DNA from 3 places in the Streptomyces sp. NPDC002386 genome. Region 1 is predicted to be linked to each of the others. Evidence: riboswitches for the same ligand, from Rfam matches in the RefSeq annotation. Region 1 holds a riboswitch; each other region holds the start of a gene.
The links. A riboswitch is a leader RNA that binds a small molecule or an ion and turns the genes downstream of it on or off. The one in region 1 is predicted to bind cyclic di-AMP.
Positions count from the first base shown of each region.

Region 2: linked by a shared signal. The riboswitch ahead of ACWCPN_RS30240 (M23 family metallopeptidase) and the one ahead of ACWCPN_RS09150 (transglycosylase family protein) in region 1 are both predicted to bind cyclic di-AMP.
Region 3: linked by a shared signal. The riboswitch ahead of ACWCPN_RS20985 (C40 family peptidase) and the one ahead of ACWCPN_RS09150 (transglycosylase family protein) in region 1 are both predicted to bind cyclic di-AMP.

Region 1 is NZ_JBSFBX010000003.1:436,068-443,775, forward strand. It holds gene ACWCPN_RS09125 (SurA N-terminal domain-containing protein) at 1-183, shown strand, start outside; gene ACWCPN_RS09130 (nucleoside triphosphate pyrophosphohydrolase) at 280-1,248, shown strand; gene ACWCPN_RS09135 (sel1 repeat family protein) at 1,331-3,208, shown strand; gene ACWCPN_RS09140 (cytochrome P450 family protein) at 3,205-4,494, shown strand; gene ACWCPN_RS09145 (transglycosylase family protein) at 4,643-5,674, shown strand; cyclic di-AMP (ydaO/yuaA leader) riboswitch at 5,851-6,024, shown strand; gene ACWCPN_RS09150 (transglycosylase family protein) at 6,029-6,721, shown strand; gene eno (phosphopyruvate hydratase) at 7,060-7,708, shown strand, end outside.
Region 2 is NZ_JBSFBX010000018.1:131,830-139,537, forward strand. It holds gene ACWCPN_RS30225 (Glu/Leu/Phe/Val dehydrogenase dimerization domain-containing protein) at 1-1,073, shown strand, start outside; gene ACWCPN_RS30230 (TetR/AcrR family transcriptional regulator) at 1,139-1,738, shown strand; gene ACWCPN_RS30235 (SGNH/GDSL hydrolase family protein) at 1,859-2,644, opposite strand; gene ACWCPN_RS30240 (M23 family metallopeptidase) at 2,899-3,858, opposite strand; cyclic di-AMP (ydaO/yuaA leader) riboswitch at 3,863-4,021, opposite strand; gene ACWCPN_RS30245 (alpha-galactosidase) at 4,329-6,428, opposite strand; gene ACWCPN_RS30250 (tyrosine-protein phosphatase) at 6,601-7,398, shown strand; gene ACWCPN_RS30255 (DUF6126 family protein) at 7,405-7,527, opposite strand; gene ACWCPN_RS30260 (helix-turn-helix domain-containing protein) at 7,524-7,708, opposite strand, start outside.
Region 3 is NZ_JBSFBX010000010.1:75,831-83,538, reverse strand. It holds gene pcrA (DNA helicase PcrA) at 1-1,210, opposite strand, end outside; cyclic di-AMP (ydaO/yuaA leader) riboswitch at 1,494-1,665, shown strand; gene ACWCPN_RS20985 (C40 family peptidase) at 1,674-2,885, shown strand; gene ACWCPN_RS20980 (SLAC1 family transporter) at 2,964-3,932, shown strand; gene ACWCPN_RS20975 (hypothetical protein) at 3,936-4,289, opposite strand; gene ACWCPN_RS20970 (NlpC/P60 family protein) at 4,714-5,778, shown strand; gene ACWCPN_RS20965 (LuxR C-terminal-related transcriptional regulator) at 5,792-6,523, opposite strand; gene ACWCPN_RS20960 (ATP-binding protein) at 6,520-7,708, opposite strand, start outside.

The DNA of each region.
Region 1 (7,708 bases):
AAGCTCGGCACCGACACCACGCAGCCCGCGTTCTGGAAGGCCCTGTCCCGGGCCTCCCAGGAACTCCACGTCGACCTCAACCCGCGCTACGGCGCCTGGGACGTGCAGAAGAGCGGCCGCGTGGACGCCAGGACGCCCTGGGTGCGGGAGGTCACGGCGACGGCGGCGCAGCAGCCGGCGTAGCGGTCGGCTACCGGTGGTCGGTCGTACGATCACACGTCGTCCCCGCCCTGTGGACAACCGATCCCGTCCTTTCCGGGCGTGGGTTACGTTCGGATCGTGAACGCAACCAGTCCCGAAGCCGGCCCCGGCCGCATCGTCCTGCTCACCACCAGCCACCGTGTCGCGCCCGGCCTGCTGTCCTGGCCTGCCTGGCAGGCGCTGCGCGCCGCCGACGCCGTGCTGTGCGCGGACGGCGCCCATCCGCAGCTCCCCTATCTGCGGGAGGCCGGGATATCCGTGGCGGAGGCGTCGCCCACCGCGCAGGAACTGGTCGACGCCTGCGCGGGCGGGCGGACGGTGGTGGTCGTGGCCACGGGGGAGGGGGAGCCCGCCCTCACCGACGGGCTCGCCCGCCTCGCCGGTTCCGGGCGGTTCCGGATGCCGGAGCTGGAGCTGCTGCCCGCCTCCTACGACCTGCCCGGCGCCCGGCTCCTCGACCTCGTCCAGGTCATGGACCGCATCCGCGTCGAATGCCCCTGGTCGTCCCGGCAGACCCACCTGGGACTGGCGAAGTACGGGATCGAGGAGGCGTACGAACTGGTCGAGGCGATCGAGGCCGGCGACCGGGAGGAACTGCGCGAGGAACTGGGCGACGTCCTGCTCCAGGTCGTCTTCCACTCCCGCATCGCCGAGGAGGACCCGGAGGCCCCGTTCTCCGTCGACGACGTGGCCGGCGGCATCGTCGCCAAGCTGATCCACCGCCACCCGCACGTCTTCGGCGACGAGACGGCCGAGACCCCGGAGGACGTCAAGGAGCACTGGCTGCGCACCAAGGCCGAGGAGAAGCGGCGCACCTCCGTCACCGAGGGCGTCCCCCTAGGCCAGCCCGGCCTCGCCCTCGCCGCCAAGCTCGCCTCCCGCACCCGCACGGCGGGCCTTCGGGTGCCGCTGCCCGAGGGCGAGGGCGTCGGCTACGAACTGCTGGCCCTGGCGGTTGGCGCGGAGGCCGACGGAGTGGACCCGGAGGCGGCGCTGCGGGCGGCGGCCCGGGTGTACCGGGACGCGATACGGGCGGCCGAGAGCTGACACCTCCGCCGAGCCACTCGGTGACGGCGCCTCAGGTCAGTACCGTTGCCCCAGGGCACGCACGGACGGCCAGGGGGCACGAGTGGAACAGCAGTTGGAGGAGATGGCGGCCGAGGGGGCGGATGTCCTCGTCGACTGGCTGTGGAAGCGGCCCGGCGACGCAAGGGCCGTGGAGGTGTTCGCGGCGTGGTTCGAGCGCCACGGGCAGCCCGGGTACGCCCTGCTGGTCCGCGGTTTCCACAGCAACAGCGCGCCGTCCGACACCCGGACGGCGGCGCACGACCGGTGGAGCAGGCGCGTCGGGGCCGTGCTCGCCCAGGACGACGACGGACGGGCGACGGTCGAACTCGTCGAGATGGTGAAGGAGTGCAGGCTCCGCGCACAGCCGCAGCCGCAGCCGCAGCCCCCGGTCACCGCCGTTCCGGCCCCGGCCGTCCCCGCCGGCGATCACGTCGACTTCAGCCGGAGCACGTTCCACGCCCCCGTCATCGGGGTCCAGCACAACACCTACGGAACCCATCCCGGCGGTGCCGCCCTCCCCGACCCCGGGACCTGGCCGCGGACCGGCACGGCCGACTGCATCGCCCTGGGCGTCCACCGGGCCCAGCGCCTCGGCAGGGGCGACGAACTGCCCCCGTACGTCGGCCGGGACGCCGACCACCGGCTGGTCCGGCTGCTGCGCCGGGGCGGTCTTGTCGTGGTGACCGGCGAGCCGCGGTCCGGCAAGAGCCGCACGGCGTGGCAGGCGGTCCGCGGCGTCCTGCCGGAGGAGACACGCGTGTACGCGCCCGCACCGGGAACGGACCTGCGCGCGCTGCCCGGGGTGCTGCGCGAGCGCCCGGGCTCGTACGTCCTGTGGCTGGACGACCTGGACGGCCACCTGGGCGAACACGGGCTGGACGCGGGGCTGCCGGCCCAGCTCGCCGCCCTCGGCGTGCCGGTCGTCGCGACGATGGACGACGAGGCCTACGACGCGCACCGGTTCGGCGGCGGACGGGCGGCCCGGGTGCTGGGCCGGGCCGAGACGGTCGAACTCGCCCGGGAGTGGAGCCCGCGCGAGCTGGCGGCGCTGGAGACCGTGGACGATCCCCGGCTGGCCGGCGCCCGGGACAGCCGCGGCCGGCTGACGGTGACCGAGTACCTGGCGGTCGGTCCCGAACTGTGGGACGAGTGGCGGCGGGCGCGCCGAGCCGGCGCGCACCCCGCCGGTCACTTCCTGGTCCGCGCGGCGGCCGACGCCGCGCGGTGCGGTCTCACCGGGCCGCTGCCGGCCGACGTGCTGGGCGAGATGGTGGCCGCGTACTTCGCCGACGTGCCTCCGGAGCAGTGGCAGGAGCACGAGAAGGACTGGGAGACCCGGGAGGAGGGCCTGGCCTGGGCGGCCGCACCCCGGCTGGGTCTGACCGGCCTGCTGGTCCAGGACCCCGAGGACGCCGACGCCTACGAGGTCCACGGATCACTGCGGGCGGACCTCGAGGCCGACGAGGCGTACGCGGACATACCGGTGTACGTCTGGCTCGAGGTGATGAGCGTCGCCGGGACGGAGGGGGCCGACGTCGTCGACGCCGTGGCCCGGGCGGCGGACCGGGAGCTGTCCGGCAGGGCGGAGGAGGGCGACGGCGGAGCCATGTTCCTGCTCGGCGTCATGGCGGAGATCCGGGAGGACCGGGACGGCTGCGTCACCTGGCTCGAGAGGGCGGTGGCCGCGGGCCTGCCGAGCGAGCAACTGGTGCGGGACGTGAACGCGATGCTGGGCGACATGCTCGTCGAGGCGGGGGAGTACGAGAAGGCCGTGCCCTGTCTGAGGGAGGCCGCCGAGCACGGTGACACCAACGCCGCGTACGCCCTCGCCCGCGCGCTGCGCCAGTGGGCCGACCACTGGATCCGGCGGGCCGCCGCCGACGGGCACGCGATGGCCAGGCACGAGCTGGCTTCCGCGACCGATACCGTCGGGGAGTGACCGACCAGCCCGCCCCGCCCAGCACCGCACCCGAACTGTTCACCTGGGAGTTCGCCGCCGATCCCTACCCCGCCTACGCCTGGCTGCGCGAGCACGAGCCGGTGCGCCGGACGCGGCTGCCCAGCGGGGTCGAGGCCTGGCTGGTCACCCGGTACGCCGACGCCCGGCAGGCCCTCGCCGACCAGCGGCTGAGCAAGAACCCCGCGCACCACGACGAGCCCGCGCACGCCAAGGGCAAGACCGGTATCCCGGGCGAGCGCAAGGCCGAGCTGATGACACACCTGCTGAACATCGACCCGCCGGACCACACCAGGCTGCGCCGGCTGGTCAGCAAGGCGTTCACACCCCGCCGGGTCGCCGAGTTCGCGCCCCGGGTGCAGGAGCTGACCGACGACCTCATCGACCGGTTCGCGCGGACGGGCTCCGCCGACCTCATCCACGAGTTCGCCTTCCCGCTGCCCATCTACGCCATCTGCGACCTGCTCGGCGTCCCGCGCGAGGACCAGGACGACTTCCGCGACTGGGCCGGGATGATGATCAGGCACGGCGGAGGACCGCGGGGCGGCGTCGCCCGGTCGGTGAAGAAGATGCGCGGCTACCTCGCCGAGCTGATCCACCGCAAGCGTGCGGCGCTGCCGGCCGAGCCCACCCCGGGCGAGGACCTGATCTCCGGCCTCATCCGCGCCTCCGACCACGGCGAGCACCTCACCGAGAACGAGGCCGCCGCGATGGCCTTCATCCTGCTGTTCGCCGGTTTCGAGACGACCGTCAACCTCATCGGCAACGGCACCTACGCCCTGCTCACCCACCCCGGGCAGCGTCACCGGCTGCAGGACTCCCTGGCCCGCGGCGAACAGGGCCTGCTCGAGACCGGGATCGAGGAACTGCTGCGCTTCGACGGCCCGGTCGAGCTGGCCACCTGGCGGTTCGCCACCGAGCCGCTCACGCTCGGCGGGCAGCACATCGCGGCCGGGGACCCGGTGCTCGTCGTCCTCGCCGCCGCGGACCGGGACCCGGAGCGGTTCGCCGACCCCGACGTCCTCGATCTCGCCCGCGGGGACAACCAGCACCTCGGCTACGGCCACGGCATCCACTACTGCCTCGGCGCCCCGCTGGCCCGCCTGGAGGGCCGCACCGCGCTCGCCACGCTCCTCACCCGCCTCCCCGACCTGCGGCTCGCGGCCGATCCGGCCGATCTGCGCTGGCGCGGCGGCCTCATCATGCGCGGGCTGCGCACCCTGCCCGTGGAGTTCACCCCGGTCGCGGAGCAGGTCGTACAACCTTGAACATGAAGGACGTTCAACTCTGTGATCTTCACGTGATCTGTGCGGCATGAACTTGTGACAAGTGATCGTATGCCTATACGTTCACCCATCAGCGCGGCCCGAGCGTTGGGCGCCGCGCCGGTCCCGCTGTCGCACGAAAGGCTTCCGCATGCTCTCCGGGAACGGTCGTCACCGTCGCCCCCGTCAGGCTCCGGCTCTTCTCGTCGCGGCCGGAGTGACCGGCTCCGCCATCGCCATCCCGCTCCTCGGCGCCGCGAGCGCCAACGCGGCCGACGGAACCACCTGGGACAAGGTCGCCGAGTGCGAGAGCGGCGGCTCCTGGAGCGCCGACACGGGCAACGGGTACTACGGCGGGCTGCAGATCCCCCAGGACGACTGGGCCGCCTACGGCGGCACCAAGTACGCCCCCACCGCCGACCAGGCCAGCCGCTCGCAGCAGATCGCCGTCGCCGAGAGGATCCTCGCGGACAAGGGCACCACGCCCTGGACCACGTGCGCCCTGCTCTCCGGCCTGACCGCCGACTCCGGTTCCCTGGACGTCGACACGGGCGTCGGAGGCTCCGGGAAGTCCGACTCGGACCACGGCGGGTCGGGCGGCGCCACCGGCTCCACGGACCCGTCGGATTCCGCCGATGACTCCGACTCGTCCGGTCTGCCGGATTCATCCGCCTCGCCCGAGTCCTCCTCGGACTCGGCCGGCAAGCCGTCCTCGGACGCGGGCGAGGACGCCGGCACAGAGAAGTCGGACAAGGACCCGGAAACCCCCAAGTCCGACAAATCCGCTTCTCTGCGCACCGAGGAGTCGCAGGGGAGTGGGTCCGCGACCACGGATCCCACCGTGGAGGACTCGGACAATTCATGGCAGACCGGCGGTTCTTGGAGCCTGGTCGACACCGGGGCGCTCGGCAGTGGTGGACGTCACCGCGGCGACATCGCGGACGAAAGCGTGACAAACGGTCAGGAGGTCACGTCGTCGGGCAAGCACGCCTCGCGCGGAGCGGACACCTACACCGTGCGCGAGGGTGACACCCTCGCCTCCATCGCCGACTCCCTTGACGTGGACGGCGGATGGCATGAGCTCTACGCCCTGAACAAGAAGGCCATCGGTACCGACCCGAACCGCGTCTCCGCCGGTCAGACCCTGGAAGTCGGTAGCGAAACGGGCCAAAAGCAGCGGTAGTTGACGCCCGAATTGATCACTGATGTCCGTTTCGGTGAAAGTGTGGGATGAGTCTCAGAAGCCCTGATCGTCTTTGAAATTCCCTCGATCGCCTGTCTACGGTCATGACCGCTCGTCACCACGAGCCCCGGCTGTCGCAACGCCGAATCCTGCCAGCGGCCGTCCGGGAACAGTCGTCGCGTAAAGCGCCGTAGGCAGGAGCGGGGGACCCAAGGTAAGTGCCGGAACCGGCGATTCGCGCCGGAACCGGCTAGGGGTGGAGCCGCGGCCCGTGAAAGCGGGCCCGCGGCCGGGCAACTCAACCGGCCCGAACCCGACAGCTCACCTCGCAGGCGTCGGTGAGGGGATCCATTCATGCTGTTCTCCACCAAGGGCAAGCACCGTCGTCCGTCCAAGGCCACCCGTGCCATCGCGCTCGCCGGTGTCACCGGTGCCGCCGTCGCCGCCCCGCTGATGGCGGCCGGCAACGCCTCCGCCGCCACCACCTCCGAGTGGGACGCCGTCGCCCAGTGCGAGTCCGGTGGCAACTGGTCCATCAACACCGGCAACGGCTACTACGGCGGTCTGCAGTTCTCCGCCTCCACCTGGGCCGCCTACGGCGGCACCCAGTACGCCGGGCAGGCCAACCAGGCCTCCAAGGCCCAGCAGATAGCCGTCGCCGAGAAGGTCCTCGCCGCCCAGGGCAAGGGCGCATGGCCGGTGTGCGGCACGGGCCTGTCGAGCACCCCCAACAACGGCTCCGCCCCGAGCGGCTCCTCGCAGAGCACCTCCTCGGGCAGCGCCGCCTCCCGCTCCACCGACCAGCAGGCCGCCTCCCGCTCCAGCGAGCGTCCGGCCGCCGGCGCGAAGAAGACCGTCACCACGCCGACCGGCAAGAAGGTCAAGAAGGGCGACGGCGAGTACAAGGTGGTCAAGGGCGACACGCTCGGCACCATCGCCGCGAAGCACAAGGTCGACGGCGGCTGGCAGCAGCTGTTCAAGCTGAACAAGGACATCGTCGAGGACGCCGACCTCATCTACCCGGGCCAGCAGCTGCACCTGAAGTGACACCTGGCTCCGACCGGAACCACAGTGCCCTCACGAGGCCGTCCCCCAAGCCGAAGGCCGAGTGAGGGCCGTTCCCCCCGTCCCCCACGGGCTCCCCGCCCCGGTGCGTGTTCCCCCGTACGCACCGGGGCGGGGCTGTGTTTTCCCGGCCCTTCCCGTTCCGGTTCGCGATACCTCCCCCGAACCCCTTTGTTCCGGGCAGGAACAATGGGTACCGTCTCCCTGTCCACGGGACGGTCGGTCGGTGGCCGACGCCCCTGGGACGGTTAGGCTCTAGTCGCAAGGCAGAGCCGTAAGGCACCCCGCCCCGCACTTCCAGCGTCACATCCAAGAAGGAGATGCTCGTGCCGTCCATCGACGTCGTCGTAGCCCGGGAAATCCTGGACTCCCGAGGCAACCCCACGGTCGAGGTCGAGGTCGGCCTCGACGACGGCAGCACGGGTCGTGCCGCCGTTCCGTCCGGTGCCTCCACCGGTGCCTTCGAGGCCATCGAGCTCCGTGACGGCGACCCCAACCGCTACCAGGGCAAGGGCGTCGAGAAGGCCGTCCTCGCCGTCATCGAGCAGATCGGCCCCGAGCTGGTCGGCTACGACGCCACCGAGCAGCGCCTGATCGATCAGGCCATGTTCGACCTGGACGCCACCGACAACAAGGGCTCGCTCGGCGCCAACGCCATCCTCGGCGTCTCCCTCGCCGTCGCGCACGCCGCGTCCGAGGCCAGCGACCTGCCGCTGTTCCGCTACCTGGGCGGCCCGAACGCGCACCTGCTGCCGGTGCCGATGATGAACATCCTGAACGGCGGCTCGCACGCCGACTCCAACGTGGACATCCAGGAGTTCATGATCGCCCCGATCGGCGCGGAGTCCTTCTCCGAGGCGCTGCGCTGGGGCACCGAGGTCTACCACACCCTGAAGAAGGTCCTGAAGAGCAAGGGCCTGTCCACCGGCCTCGGCGACGAGGGCGGCTTCGCCCCGAACCTCGGCTCCA
Region 2 (7,708 bases), on a different contig from region 1:
GCATGCGCGCGGGCTGCACGCTGGAGGAGGTCACCGGGCTCGCGCGCGGCATGACGATGAAGGAGGCCCTGCACTACGACCCGCAGGCCCGCTACGTCCCCCTCGGCGGCGCCAAGGGCGGCATCGACTGCGACCCGCGGGACCCGGCGGCCTACGGGCTGCTCGTGCGCTACCTGCGCGCGATGCGGCCGTACGTCGAGAGCTGCTGGACCACCGGCGAGGATCTGGGCCTCAGCCAGGACCTGGTGGACCGGGCCGCCGCCGAGGCGGGCCTGGTCTCCACCGTCCAGGCCGTGTTCCCGCTGCTGGACGACGAGCCGGCGGCCCGCGCGCGCCTCGCGGACGCCTTCGCGGTGCGGGTGGACGGCATCGGCCTCGACGAGCTGGCGGGCGGCTGCGGGGTCGCCGAGTCGGTACTGACGGCCCTGGACCGGGACTCGGTGCCGTACCGGGGCACCCGGGTGGCGGTGCAGGGGCTGGGCACGATGGGCGGGGCCACGGCGCGTTTCCTCGCGCGCGCGGGTCTGACGGTGGTGGCGGTGGCCGACGTCAAGGGCACCGTCGCCAACCCGGACGGCCTCGACGTGGAGGCGCTGCTGGCGGCGCGGGACTCCTACGGCACGGTCGACCGCGCCGCCCTGCGCCCGGCCGACCGTGAGCTGCCCGGCGAGGCCTGGCTGTCGGCGGACGCGGAGGTGCTGGTGCCGGCTGCGGTGTCGTACGCCGTCGACGCCGCCGGTCAGGAGCGGATCACCGCCCGCTGGATCGTCGAGGCCGCCAACATGCCCGTCCTGCCCGAGGCGGAGCGGCTGCTGGCCGCGCGCGGGGTGACGGTGCTGCCGGACGTGGTGGTCAACTCCGCCACCAACGCCTGGTGGTGGTGGACGCTGTTCGGCGACATCGGCCCGGACGCCGAAGAGGCGTTCGCCCACATCCGCCGCTCGATGCGGGCCCTGACCGGGACGGTGCTGGACCGCGCGCGGGCCGACGGGACGACGCCGCGTGCCGCCGCCCACGCCCTGGTGTCGGACCGGCTGCCGGTCATCGCCGGGCGTTTCGGGTGGTACCGCTGACCCGGCGGGCGCCGCGGCCGCAGGCGCCCTGGGGCGGTGTCCGGCGGACGGACTAGTGTGACCGCGTGGCGAGAGTGCGGTTGAGTGTGGCCGAGCGGCGGGAGGAAATGCTGCGGGCCGCCATCGGGCAGATCGAGGCGCGGGGCGTGGCGGCGGTCAGGATCGCCGATGTGGCCTCGGCGCTCGGGGTGAGCAACGCGCTGGTGCTGTACCACTTCTCGACGAAGGAGAAGCTGGTCGCCGCCGCCTTCGCCTACGCGGCCGAGGACGACCTCGCGCGGCTGCGCGCGCTGCTGGACCGGCGGACCTCCGCTCTGCGCCGGCTGCGCGCCGCCGTGCGCTGGTACGCGCCCACGGGCCAGGCCAAGGGCTGGCGGCTGTGGATCGAGGGCTGGGCGGTGTCGCTGCGCGAACCGTCCCTGCGGGCGGTCACCCGGGATCTCGACCAGCGGTGGAAGGCGGCGATCGCCGAGGTCATCGCCGAGGGCGTGGCGGCGGGCGAGTTCACCTGCCCGGACCCCGCGGGCACGGCCCTGCGGCTCACCGCCCTGCTCGACGGCCTGGCCGTGCAGCTGACGTCCTATCCGGGCGCGGTGCCGCGCGCCCGGGCGCAGGAGTGGGTGAACGACGCCCTGGCCAGGGAACTGGGCCTGCGGGACCGGTAGCCGGTGGGAGCGGCCGGCCGAAGCGCTCCGGCCGATCCACGTGCGGGTCCGACGGGGCGTGCGGGCGTGCCCCGCACCGCCGGGATCGCGGTACGGGGCACGGTCAGGCCGCGCGCGGGGTCAGGCGACCGCCGCGATGCGCATCTTGATGTCGTTGGGCGACAGCGCGCCCTTCGCCGTGACGTGGTCCCCGGAGGACTCGCCGCGCAGCCGGCGCCCGATCCACGGGACGAGGTACTCACGGGCCCAGTGGACGTCGTCCCGGCGGATCTCCAGGGTGCCCCGGGGCGGGAGCGCCGGCCAGGCCTGCTCCGGGTCGGCCGGGATCTCCAGGCCGAGGGCCTGGCCGGCCCGCAGCGCCACGCGGGTGTGCCCCTCGGGCGAGAGGTGCAGCCGGTCGTTGTCCCAGGCCCGGCGGTCCTGGACGGACCTCAGGGACCACAGGTCGAGCACGGGGCAGCCGTAACGGTCGGCGATGGCGCGCACGTGCCCGTTGTAGGTGGCGATCTTGCCGCGCAGGTGCTTGAGCACCGGCACGCCCCGGGTGTCGAAGCCGGTCGTCACCATCACCGTGCCCGCGGCCGCCGCGAGCGCCGCGATGGCGCGCTCGAAGCGCTCGGCCACCTCGTCGGGGTCGGTGCCCGGCCGGATGATGTCGTTGCCACCCGCACAGAAGGAGACGAGGTCCGGGGCCATTTCGACGGCCTTCGGGAGCTGGTGCTCGACGATCTGGTCGAGCAGCTTCCCGCGGACCGCGAGGTTGGTGTAGTTGAAGTCGCCCTCGGGCCGCCGGTCGGCGAGCAGGACCGCGAACCGGTCGGCCCACCCGACGAACGCCCCGTCGGGCCCGCGGTCGCCGACGCCCTCGGTGAAGCTGTCCCCCACCGCCACGTACGACCCGATCACTGATGTGTTGTCACTCTTCGAATCGTCTGCCACGTCGGACCATGATTCACCTTCGGATGTGACCTACGCGACCGTAGGCAGGGGTTGACGAGCGGTGAGATGAGACACCCTTAAAGAGTTTGCCAACCCAGGAATACGGCCGGTACGGGGGTCGTCCGGACACACCGAAGGCCGGACCCGGGGATCGTGGGTCCGGCCTTCGGAGCCGTGTCAGGCAGGTGGTGTCGAGGAGGGCGTCCCTCGGCCCGGACGGCTCAGAGGGCGACGCCGTGCGAGCGGAGGTAGCCGACGGGGTCCACGTCCGAGCCGTACTCCGGGGTGGTGCGGATCTCGAAGTGCAGGTGCGGACCGGTCACGTTGCCGGTGGCGCCGGACAGGCCCACCTGCTGGCCGGGGGTCACGGTCTGGCCGGCCGAAACCGAGAGCTGGGAGAGGTGGGCGTACTGGGCGTAGTAGCCGTCGTTCAGCTTGATGACGACCTGGTTGCCGTACGCGCCGCCCCAGCCGGCGGAGACGACGGTGCCGGCGGCGACGGCCTTCAGCGGGGTGCCGGTGGGGACGACGAAGTCGACGCCCGTGTGGTAGCCGCTGGACCACATGCTGCCCGCTACGTGGTAGGCGGTGCCGATGGTGGGGGCGGCGACCGGGAGGGTGTAGCCGGTGGCGGGGGCGGCCTGGGTGGCGGGGGCGGCCGGGGCGGCGGCCTGGGTGGCCCGGGCCACCGGGGACGACTGGGTGGCGGGGGCGGCCGGTGCGGCCTTCGCCGGGGCCTGCGCCCGGGCCTGTGACGGCTGCGCGGACCGCGCCGGGGCGGGGGTCTGGGCGCGGGTCGGAGCGGCGGCCTTCCTGCCCAGCGACAGCTTCAGACCCGGGTGGATCAGCGCCGGGTTCTCGCCGACGGCCTGCCGGTTGTCCGCGTAGAGCCGGTGCCAGCCACCGCCGACATGCTGCTCGCCGGCGATCTTCGCGAGGCAGTCGCCGGACTTAACCGTGTAGGTGCGTACGCCGGAGGCGTTCTGCGCGGCGGTCTTGCCGGCCGACGCCTGCGCCACTGACTGCACGGCCTTTCCGGAGACGGGCTGCGCGGTGGCGGCGTGCGCTCCGGTGGCACCCAGCAGGGGCAGGGCCAGTGCGGCGCCACCGGTTCCGGCGACGGCGACGGAGCGGGTGAATCGCCGGGACTTGGGGCGGCGGTGCTTACCCTTCGCGGGCATGACGCATTCCTCTCCGGCGCCTGCGAGGTGAGCTGTCGGGTTCGGGCTGGAGCTGCCCGGCCGCGCGGTGCGCGGCTGCACCCCGAGCCTGTCGCGGAGACCGGGACAGGCAGTCGTACCTGATGGGTCCCCCGCTCCTGCCGTGCACGGGTCATGTGTGTGGGACTCCGGGCGGCGGCAGGATTCGGCGTTCCGTCCGGATTGCTGGCGAACGTAAGCGAGCGGAACGCGGGGAAACAAGCGACAGATTCCCGGCGTTCAGGTGCCAGAAGATCCAAATAGGAAATTCTCGGTCACCGTGCGTGAATTCCGGCCCGCCCCGCGAGTTCAAATTCCCGTTGCGCTCCGGGAATTAGGTGGACATGACGAACAGCGGACGGTCACGGTTATGACGCTCCTCACGCAGCGCTCCCCCAGTCGCCTTTATTCCGTGCCGAATTACAACGAAGGCACCAATCGGGACATAGGAGTCATATGCGACACAGGCGGATGACTGCCGCGTCCAGGTCGCCGCGCAGTCCGGTCGTCAGCCCGTGGTGCAGCAGTACCGCACCCCGGTGCACCTCGCCCGTTTCGCGGCATTCGTACGATGCCGTCGGATCGAGGCCGCGCAGCCGTACACGGGGCACCGGCTCTCCGTAACTCTGCGCCTGGAGGCAGGCCAGGACGACCGTCTCGTCATCGAGAACGTACTGGACGGCGCTCAGACCTCCCGCCGGGGGCAGCAGCCGGTACAGCTCGCCGCGCTGGACGAGCGGCCTGACCTCCTTGTAGAGGGCGACCCACCGCCGGGCCTCGGCCAGCTCGTCGTCGGTCCACTCCGTGAGGTCGCCGCCGACCCCGAGAACGCCCGCCATGGAGCTGACGAACCGGAAGCGCAGGGTGCTCACCCTGCCGTTGAGCTGGGTGTTCGGACTGTCGGTGACCCAGGCGGCCATCACGCGCGCGGGATGGAGCTGGCTGAACCCGTGCTGGATGGCGAGCCGGTCGAGCGGATCGGTGTTGTCGGAGGTCCACACCTGGTCGGTGCGTCCCAGCACCCCGAGGTCGATCCGGCCGCCGCCGCCCGAGCAGGACTCGAAGGCGACTCCGGGGTGGGCGGCACGCAGCCGGTCCAGCAGGGCGTACAGCGCGCGGACGTGGTCGATCCACAGGCGCTGCGGATACGGCTCCCCCGGCCAGCCGGCGTCGGTGAAGCAGCGGTTGAAGTCCCACTTCACGTAGTCGATCGGGGCACCGGACAGCAGGGTGTCCAGCCGCTCCCACAGATACTCCTGGACGTCCTCGCGGGCGAGGTTGAGAACGAGCTGGTTGCGCAGTTCCGTCCGCCTGCGGCCCGGCTGGTACTGCACCCAGTCCGGGTGGGCGCGGTACAGGTCGCTGTCCGGATTGACCATCTCGGGCTCCACCCAGACGCCGAACCCCATGCCCAGGCCGTGCACCTGGTCGGCCAGGGGCTTGAGGCCGTGCGGGAACCGGTCGGGGTTGGGCGTCCAGTCCCCGAGTCCGGCCCGGTCGCTGGTGCGGGCGCCGAACCAGCCGTCGTCGACGACGAACAGCTCGACGCCGATGCCGGCCGCCCGCCGCGCGAGCGCCGCCTGCTGCTCCTCGGAGATGTCGAAGAACGTGGCCTCCCAGGAGTTGAACAGCACCGGCCGGTCCCGCTCGGCGTCCGGGATCACGTGCGCGCGCTGGTAGGCGTGCCAGGTCCGGCTGGCCCCGCCGAAACCGCCGTCGCTCCACAGGCCCGCGAAGACGGGGGTGGTGTAGGACTCCCCCGGTGCGAGGAGCAGCAGGCCCGAGTCGTCGTGGCCGGCCCCGCCGGTGATCTGCACGCGCGCGTCGGGCAGTTGGGCGACGGCGATCCGCCAGGAGCCGGACCAGCCGAGCGCGCAGCCGTAGACCTCGCCGCGTTCCTCGGTGGCGTCGGTGTCGAGGGCGACCCAGGGCAGGTGCTGGTGGCCGGTGTGGCCGCGGCGGCTGCCGATGACCTTCTCGCCGTGGGTGAGCGGCGCGCGGGTGAGCAGGGACTCGGCCGCCCAGCGGCCGTGCAGCTGGGACAGTCGCCAGCCGTCGCGGTCGGGCAGGGTCCAGGTGGCGGCGTCGGCGCGCAGCAGTTCCACGCGCGCGTGCCCGCCGTTCTCCAGGGTGACCCGGCGCTCCACGACGTCGCCGCGCATCCGGTAGTGCAGGGTGATCGCCAGTCCGTCGTCGTCGAAGCGCAGCCGCAGCTCCGCGCCGTCGGTGCCGTCCCCCGTGCCGTCCCGGTCGCATGCGTACGACACGAAGCGCCATTCGGTGCCGCGCCGCTCGTCGGTGCGCACGCAGAGGGCGGGGCGGACGAAGCGCGGGCCGCCCTCGACGGGGTACTCCTCGCGGCCGTCGAGCGGGGACTCGAAGGGCCGGTGGACGGGCTGCGGGCCCATGGCCAGGGCCTCGGCGTCGGCGAGCGCGATGCGCGGCCCCCAGTGGAGGTGGAGCAGTTCGTGCGCCTCGGTCAGGTGCAGGGCGTAGCTGCTGGTGGGCCCCGACAGAAGCCAGGTCCGTCCGTTCTCGGCGATGTCCACCATCGAGACCTCACAGGTGTCAACAGATCCGCGCAGGTGCGCACATCATCGGGGCCGCTGCGCCCCGGTAGCAACGCCTGTGGACAACTCGTTGCCCGAGGTGATCGATGTCGTATCGTCGACGGAACGCCCGCCGGCGCGCCGAGCCGACGGGGTCCGACCCGGAGGAGCCCCCGTGACGCAGCAGGTCCCGTCGACCGAGCCGGAGCTGGCCGGTGTGCGCAATTTCCGTGACGTGGGCGGACTGCCGACCGAGGACGGCCGGCGGGTGCGCCCGGGGGTGCTGTTCCGCAGCGGCCACCTCGCGCACGCGACGGAGGAGGACGCGGCCTTCCTCGGCTCCCTGGGCCTGCACACGGTGTTCGACTTCCGCAACGCGGCCGACCAGAAGCTGGAGGGCCCGGACGTCGCCCTGCCGGGCGTGCGGAACGTGAACCTGCCGCTGAGCGACCCGGCGGACGGAGCCGAGTTCTGGAAGATGGTCCGCGACGGCGACGTCGGCCAGTTGCGCGCCATCCTCGCCGACGGCAAGGCCGCCGCCCGGATGGTCGCCTCGTACCGGACGATCGTCACCGAGCGCACGGCCGAGCACTCCCGGGTGCTGCACTCGCTGGCCGAGGACAGCGTCCCCGCGCTGATGCACTGCGCCGCCGGCAAGGACCGGGCGGGCATCTCCATAGCGGTGACCCTGCTCGCCGTGGGCGTGGAGCGCGACGCGATCGTCGCCGACTACCTGGAGTCCAACGCCAAGCACCGCCGCTACAAGGTGCGCCGCAACGGCAGCCCCGACTCCGCGTACACCCCCGAGGTGATGGAGCTGCTCAGCCCGCTCTTCGACGCGCGCGCGGAGTACCTGCAGGCGGCGTTCGGCAGCATCGAGGCGACGTGGGGCGGGCTCGACGCCTACTTCGAGCAGGGCCTCGGACTCACCTCGCGGACCCGTGAGCGGCTGCGGGAGCGTCTGCTCGACTGACGCCCGTCAGCTCTTGGCGCCCACCGCGAACAGCAGGTAGAGGAACGCGGCGAACAGGTGGCCCACGGCTATGTAGATGATCAGCCGGACCCACAGGGAGCGGGGGAACTTCTCCTCGAAGTCGCTCATGGCAGTTCTCCGGTCAGGGGGCCCAGGCACAGCGCGGCCGTGGGGCTCTGCAGCAGGGTGTGGACGAACAGCAGCTCCACGCCGCCCTGGTCCTCGGCGGCCAGGCGGTGCGGGGTCAGGGAGTCGAAGTGCGCGCTGTCCCCGGGGGCCAGCAGGTGCGCGGTGTCGCCGAGGCGCAGCC
Region 3 (7,708 bases), on a different contig from region 1:
TGTCGGCGACGTAGCCGGTGATCCGCGCACCCTGGCCGGCGTTGGTCCACAGGTTCTTCGGGCGGCGGGACTCGTTGCGCTCGATGACCGCGTTGGCGGCGGACAGGATGGTCTGCGTGGAGCGGTAGTTCTGCTCCAGCAGGATCGTCGTCGCGTTCGGGTAGTCCTCCTCGAACTGGAGGATGTTGCGGATCGTCGCACCCCGGAAGGCGTAGATCGACTGGTCCGCGTCACCGACCACGCAGAGTTCGGCGGGCGGCAGGTCGAACTCGCCGGGCGGTACGTCCTCGTCGTGCTGCCCGGTGCCCACCAGTTCCCGCACCAGGGCGTACTGGGCGTGGTTCGTGTCCTGGTACTCGTCGACCATGACGTGCCGGAAGCGGCGGCGGTAGTGCTCGGAGACGTCCGGGAAGGCGCGCAGCAGGTTGACCGTCGTCATGATCAGGTCGTCGAAGTCCAGCGCGTTGGCCTCGCGCAGCCGTGACTGGTAGAGCGCGTAGGCCTGGGCGAGGGTCTTCTCGAAGCCGTCGGTGGCCTGGGCGGCGAAGTCCTCCTCGTCGATCAGCTCGTTCTTCAGGTTGCTGATCTTGGCGCTGAAGGACTTCGGCGGGAAGCGTTTGGGGTCGAGGTCGAGGTCGCGGCAGACCAGGGCCATCAGGCGCTTGGAGTCGGCGGCGTCGTAGATCGAGAAGGACGACGTGAAGCCGAGCCTCTTGGACTCGCGCCGCAGGATGCGCACGCACGCGCTGTGGAAGGTCATCACCCACATCGCGCCGGCGCGCGGGCCGACGAGCTGCTCGACCCGCTCCTTCATCTCGCCCGCGGCCTTGTTGGTGAAGGTGATCGCGAGGATCTGGCCCGGGTGCACGTTCCGCGCGGCGAGCAGGTGGGCGATGCGGTGGGTGAGCACGCGCGTCTTGCCGGAGCCCGCGCCGGCCACGATGAGCAGCGGCGAGCCGGCGTGGACGACCGCGGCGCGCTGGTTGTCGTTCAGCCCCCGCAGCAGCGCGTCCGGGTCGATCACGGGACGCGGGGCGCCGTCACGGTAGTGGGTGTCCCGGTCCGGCGGCACGTCGAACTTCCCGCCGAACAGATCGTCCGGGAGGGGCTCCGGAGCGTGATCGTCCTCGGGCGGCGGCGGGGGCTCCTCCGCGTGCCCGCGAGGGGCCTGGAGGTCCGCCAGGAAGCTGTCGTCAAAGAGGCTGCTCATCGCTCTACGAGTCTAGGGGGCCGCACCGACAACCGGTCCCGGCAACTGAAAGTCGGCGCCCGTGAGGTCCGCGACAGAACACGGTGGCGGCGCGTCGGCCATCGCGCCACGGGCGGGGCCGAACCCCTCACCCAGCGGAAGCGCCTTGTCACGCCCGTATGAAACCGGCCCCGGGTCACGGAAATGTATCGGACATATGGCACAGCAACCTTCACAGGAGTCACACGAGTTGGCTAGGTTGCCGTCAGGCCGTACGACCTCTACCGGCGAACCTCGCCGGGCCGCGCGGCCTCCGCCGAGTCCGGTGCGCCCCGATGTGGCGGCCGGAGCCGGGGACCCACCGATCCCGGGGTGAATCGGCCGACTCCCGCCCGGGACGACGCCGTAGGGCAACCCTTCCGAACCACCCGCCCGAACCCGACAGCTAACCCGGTAGGCGGCACGCTGGAAGGAGTCGCCACCCTTGGCGTCGCACCGCAAGCCGGGTCCCCCGGGGACCCGCGGGACGGGCACCCGCACCCCCGTCCTGGCCACCGCCGCCCTCACCTCCGTCGCCGTCCTGTCCCAGACGGCCGGTACCGCTTCGGCCGCCGCCTCCTCCCCGGGCGACGGCAGGCCGAGCGTGGAGGAGATCGAGAAGAAGATCGACGAGCTGTACCGCAGGGCGGACCCGGAGGAGGAGCCCGGGGCCGTGCAGCGGGCTCGCGCCGAGGCCCCGCGCGCGGAGGCCGCCGCCCGGCGTCCGGGCCTGTTCACGAAGGCCCGCGAGGGGCTGGCCCCGTTCGCCGCCGCTCCCGAACCGGCCGGCTCGCTGCTCGCGGAGTACCCGGAGGACCACTTCGCCCAGAACCGGCTGATGAACCGGCTGGCCTCCCGGGTGAAGGGCGCGGCCGAGCGCGGGAAGGCCCCCAGGGCTCCCGAGGCGCCGGCCGTCGCGCAGTACGACGTGAAGTCCGCCAAGGCGGCCGTCCAGCACAAGCTCGCCACCGCGCGCGAGCTGCTGTCCCGGTTGACCGCACCTGCCGCGGAACCGGCTTCGGCCCCTCCATCGGTGCCGGCCCCGGTCCCCGCTCCGGCTTCGGCCCCCGCCCCGGCTCCGGTCCCCCTCCCGGCTTCCGTCCCCCTCCCGGCTCCGGTTTCGGTCCCCGCCCCGGCTCCCGATCCGCTTCGCGCTCCGGATCCGGCTCCCGCCTCGTCCGCGGCCCCGTCCCCGGTCCCGGCTCCGCCTTCCGTTCCGCCCCGGGTCCAGGCTCCGGAGCGGCAGTGGTCCGCGCCGATGCCGGTGAACGTGCCGCCCGTCGCCCCGGCGGCCCCCGTCACCAAGGCCGAGAAGGCGATCGCCTTCGCCCGCGCCCAGATCGGCAAGCCGTACGTCTCGGGTGCCAGCGGTCCCGGCTCCTACGACTGCTCCGGCCTCACCCAGGCTGCCTGGAGGGCCGCCGGCGTCACCCTGCCGCGTGCCGCGCGTGACCAGGCCGCCATGGGCACCGCGGTCCCGCTCACCGACGCGCGCCCCGGTGACCTGGTCTTCTTCCACGACGACAGCAGACACGTCGGCCTGTGCACGGGCGACGGCACGATGATCCACGCCCCGCGCCCCGGTGCGTACGTGCGCGAGGAGCCGGTCCACCTGGCGGGAGAGTCGGTCGTCCACCGGGTGGTGCGGCCGGCCTGACGGTGCTCTTTTCGGGCCCCACGCGCGCGTGCCCGGCGAGCGTGGGCGCCGCCGCTCCCTAGCAACGGGCGCATGCCCATGCCCGGCTTCTGTGGTCTGCGTACGTGGTGGGCGGGGCGTCCGCCGGCGGCGGGGGCCGCCGTCATGGCGAGCGGCATCGTGTCGGTGGGTCTGCATCTGACCGGTTCCGAGACGATGTCGCTGGTCTTCATGTCGCTGGCCTGCCTCGCCTGGGTGACGCTCGCCGCCGACTTCGCCGTGCGGCTGATGCGGCAGCGGCCCCGGTGGCTGGCCGAGGCGAAGGGTCCCGGCGCGCTCGCCGCCGTCGCCGCCACGGCGGTGCTCGGCACACGGATCTCACAGCTCGGCCGGCAGACCCTGGCCGAGGCCGCCCTGGCACTGGCGGTCCTGCTGTGGCCGGTGCTGTTGCTTCTCGTCGTACGGCACTGGGAGCGGCGCATGCCGGGGGCGGTGTTCCTGTGCTGTGTGGCCACCCAGGGGCTGGCGGTGCTGGCGGCCACCCTGGCCGCGGCGGAGACGACGGCGTGGCTCGCGCACGCCGCGCTGGTGCTGTTCTGGCTGGGCCTGGTCCTCTACTGCCTGACGCTGGCCCGCTTCGATCCGCGGCAGGTGCTGGAGGGTGCCGGGGACCACTGGATGGCGGGCGGAGCGCTCGCCATCTCGGCGCTGGCCGGGGCGAAGCTGCTGGCCGCCGACAGTGCGCGGCTGTACCTGTGGAACGACGACGACCGGGGCGTGCTGCGCAACGTGACGGTCGCGCTGCTGGCACTGGACCTGGCCTGCTGCGTGGTCCTGCTGGCCGCGGAGGTGGCCCGGCCGCGACTGCGCTTCGACGTGCGTCGGTGGTCGACGGTGTTCCCGCTGGGCATGACGGCGGCCGCAACCCTGTCGGTCGCGGCGGCCCTGGACATCGGCCGGCTGCGGACGCCCGGCCAGGCGCTGGTGTGGCTGGCGGTGGCGGCGTGGCTGGCGGTCGCGGCCGGCGCCGTGCTCGCCGCCCGCGCCGGCCTGGTCAGGGCGCGCTGAGCCTCACGTCCACAGCACGGCGATGAAGATGTTCGCCATGGTCAGCAGGCCGACGAGCCCGAAGACGCGCTTGTCCACCTTCTCCTCGTCGCGCTGGACGTAGACCAGCCCGAGGATCACGATCAGCAGGGCCAGTTTCACACCGATCTTGAAGGTGTTGACGTGGTGGCCGTCGGCCTCGTTGAGCCCGACCAGGGCCACGCCGGTGACCAGCATGGTGAACGCGCCGTGCAGCATCCCGGGGACGAACCGGGCCGTGCCCCGGCCCATCGCCTTCATCTGGGTGAGGAAACCGCCGAGCAGCGCGGCGATGCCGATGATGTGCAGGCCGACGAGGAGATGGATGAGTACGTCCATGCCCCGGAGCCTATGAGGGGGCTCCGGGCGGCCGGTCACCGGGCCCGTCCACCCGGCCGCGGCCCGTGCGGAAGATCTTGCATATATGCGCCGCATAGCACCACACGGTCCCCGTGGGTCCCTCAATACGCGCTTCGGTCACTACGCAGCGTGAAGGCGACAGCATGGGCCCGGCGATGCGATCACGGTCGTATACGACTCGGTCCGCCTCGGCCACTTCCGTACAGTGCGTTACCAACCTGTCACAATCCGGCCTAGCGTCCTCCCCCAGGTGACCGGCTTTCCACCGCCGCCCGGGCCAGGGGCGGCCGCCGGCCACCTCCGCCGAGAAAGGTCCGGCGGCGGCCCGTTCCCCTGTGCGGGCGGCCGCCGGACTGCCCTACCGCTCGGCCGCGGAGATCCATGGAAGGACGTGACGGTCCAGGTGGCAGCGCACCGCAAGCCCCGGCAGCGCCCGCTCGTCGGCAGCACGGCCCGCACGGCCGTGACCCTCGCCCTGGCGGGGGCGGCCACCGCGACGGCCTTCGAGGGCACGGGCAGCGCCGAGCCGCAGCCGACGCCGGCCCAGGTGAAGGCCAAGGTCGACAAGCTGTACCAGGAGGCCGAGACCGCCACCGAGAAGTACAACGGGTCGAAGGAGAAGGCGGACGCGGCCCAGCGGCGGCTGAACTCGCTGCGGGACGAGGCCGCCCGCAGGCAGCAGAAGCTCAACACCGCTCGGGACGCGCTCGGTTCACTGGCCGCGGCGCAGTACCGCGACGGCGCGATCGACCCCTCCTGGCAGCTCGCGCTGTCCAGCGACCCGGACCGGTACCTGGACGGGGCCGCGTTCGCGGAGCGGGCGGGCGACCGGCAGGCCGGGACGGTGGCGCGGGTGCGTGAACAGCTCCGCGAGATCGAGCAGTTGCGCGGCGCCTCCCGCGTCGAGCTGAAGTCGCTGCGTTCGCGGCAGGCGGAGGTTCGACGGCACAAGCAGAAGGTCACCGCGAAACTCGGTGAGGCGCGCAGGCTGCTGGCACGGCTCACTCCCGCGGACCGCTCAGGGATCGCCGGCGACGGCACCGCCGCCGGGCACGCCTCGCGTTCCGCCTCGGACACCCGGGCGGCTCTGGAGCAGGCGGGGTCCGTCGCCGCCTCCGGCTCCAGGGCGGCCGCGGCCGTCGCCTACGCCTACCAGAAGCTCGGCAGCCCCTACGTGTGGGGCGCGACCGGGCCCAGCGCCTTCGACTGCTCGGGGCTGGTGCAGGCCGCCTACCGCTCCGCGGGCGTCTCCCTGCCCCGCACCACCTACGCCCAGATCAACGCGGGCCGGCGGGTGACCCGCTCCCAGCTCCAGCCCGGCGACCTGGTCTTCTTCTACTCCGGCATCAGCCATGTCGGCATCTACATCGGCAACGGCCGGATGATCCACGCCCCGAACCCGTCGGCCCCGGTCCGGGTGGCCCCCGTCGACGAGATGCCGTTCGCGGGGGCGACCCGGGTGGCGTGACGTGCCGCGGCGGTCAGACCAGCCGGCGTGCCGTGGCCCAGCGGGTCAGCTCGTGGCGGTTGGAGAGCTGGAGCTTGCGCAGGACCGCCGAGACATGGGACTCGACCGTCTTGACCGAGATGAAGAGCTGCTTGGCGATCTCCTTGTAGGCGTAACCGCGGGCGATCAGGCGCAGCACCTCGCGTTCCCGCTGGGTGAGGCGGTCCAGGTCCTCGTCGACCGGCGGGGCGTCGGTGGAGGCGAAGGCGTCCAGGACGAACCCGGCCAGGCGCGGCGAGAAGACGGCGTCGCCCTCCTGGACCCGGAAGACCGAGCCGACCAGGTCGCTGCCGGTGATGGTCTTGGTGACGTAGCCGCGGGCGCCGCCGCGGATCACACCGATCACGTCCTCCGCGGCGTCGGAGACGGACAGGGCGAGGAAGCGGACAGGGCGCTCGGGGTCCGCCATCAACGCGGCGCACCGGCGCAGCACTTCGACGCCGCCGCCGCCCGGCAGGTGGACGTCGAGCAGGACCACCTCGGGCCGGGTCGATGTGATGACCGAGACCGCCTGGTCGACGTCCGCCGCCTCGCCGACCACCTCGACCCCGGTCTCGGCGGTCTGCCCGATCTCGGCCTGGACGCCGGTGCGGAACATACGGTGGTCGTCCACGAGCACCACGCGCACATGCCGCTGTCCGGCCGGGCCGGTTCCGGCCGGCTCCGCCGCCCCCGCCGTGCCGTTCGCCTCGGTCGCGTCGCTCATGACGTCTTCTCCGCCCTCTCCATCTCCAGTTCGACCTCCGTGCCGCCGTCCGGCACCGCCCGCAGCCGGGCCGTGCCGCCGTTGCGCTCCATGCGGCCGATGATCGATTCTCTGACACCCATGCGGTCGGCGGGTATCGAGTCGAGGTCGAAACCCGGGCCGCGGTCGCGGACCGACACGAACACCGTCCTCCCCTCGACCTCGGCGTACACCTGTACGGCACCGCCCTCGCCACCGTACTTGGCGGCGTTGACCATCGCCTCGCGCGCGGCCTGCATCTGCGCGGCGGTCCGTTCGTCGAGCGGGCAGTCCCCGACCACGACCACCTCGATGGGCACGCCGTGCTTGTCCTCCACCTCGGCGGCGCTGCGCCGCACCGCCTCGGCGACCGTGTCGGGCTCCTCCGCCTCGTCCTTGCCCGTGCCCTCGGGCTTGTACAGCCATGTGCGCAGGTCCCGCTCCTGGGCCCGGGCCAGGCGGCGCACCTCGCCGGCGTTGTCGGCGTTGCGCTGGATCAGGGTGAGGGTGTGCAGCACGGAGTCGTGGACGTGGGCGGCGACCTCGGCGCGCTCCTGGGCGCGGATGCGCATCAGGCGTTCCTCGGACAGGTCCTGGGTCATCCGGACCAGATAGGGGCCGGCGAGCAGGGTGATGCCGACGAGGACGGCGAGCGCGGCTTGGAGGACCGCGCCGAGGTGGGCGGCCGAGCCCTGCATGACGAAGATGGCGGAGACGCCGGCGGTGACCAGCAGGACCCCGACGCCCGCGCGGAGCAGGGTGAGTGTGCGCCGGCGGCTGCCGACCTCGACCCAGCGGGCCCGCCGGGCGTTGTCCGCCTGGCGCCAGACGAGGGCGACACCGGCCGCGACAAGCACGGCGGGCAGCAGATACGCCTTGGCCCCGTTGGTCAGGTTGACGCTGCCCACGAAGACCATGGAAACGATGACCATGAGGAGCAGCGCGACGATCTGCCCCTTGTCCGGCTTGCGGGCCACCAGTCTGCGGCGGCCCTCCGGCGAGGTCTCGGTGCCGACCAGGGGCGGTTTGTGGCCGCCGACGCCGCCGACGCCGAGCGGGACGAAGAACCAGAACGCCGCGTACAGCAGCGCGCCCAGTCCGTTGGCCATGAACAGGCCGACGAAGGCGAGCCGGACCCAGATGACGGGCAGGCCGAGGTGCCCGGCG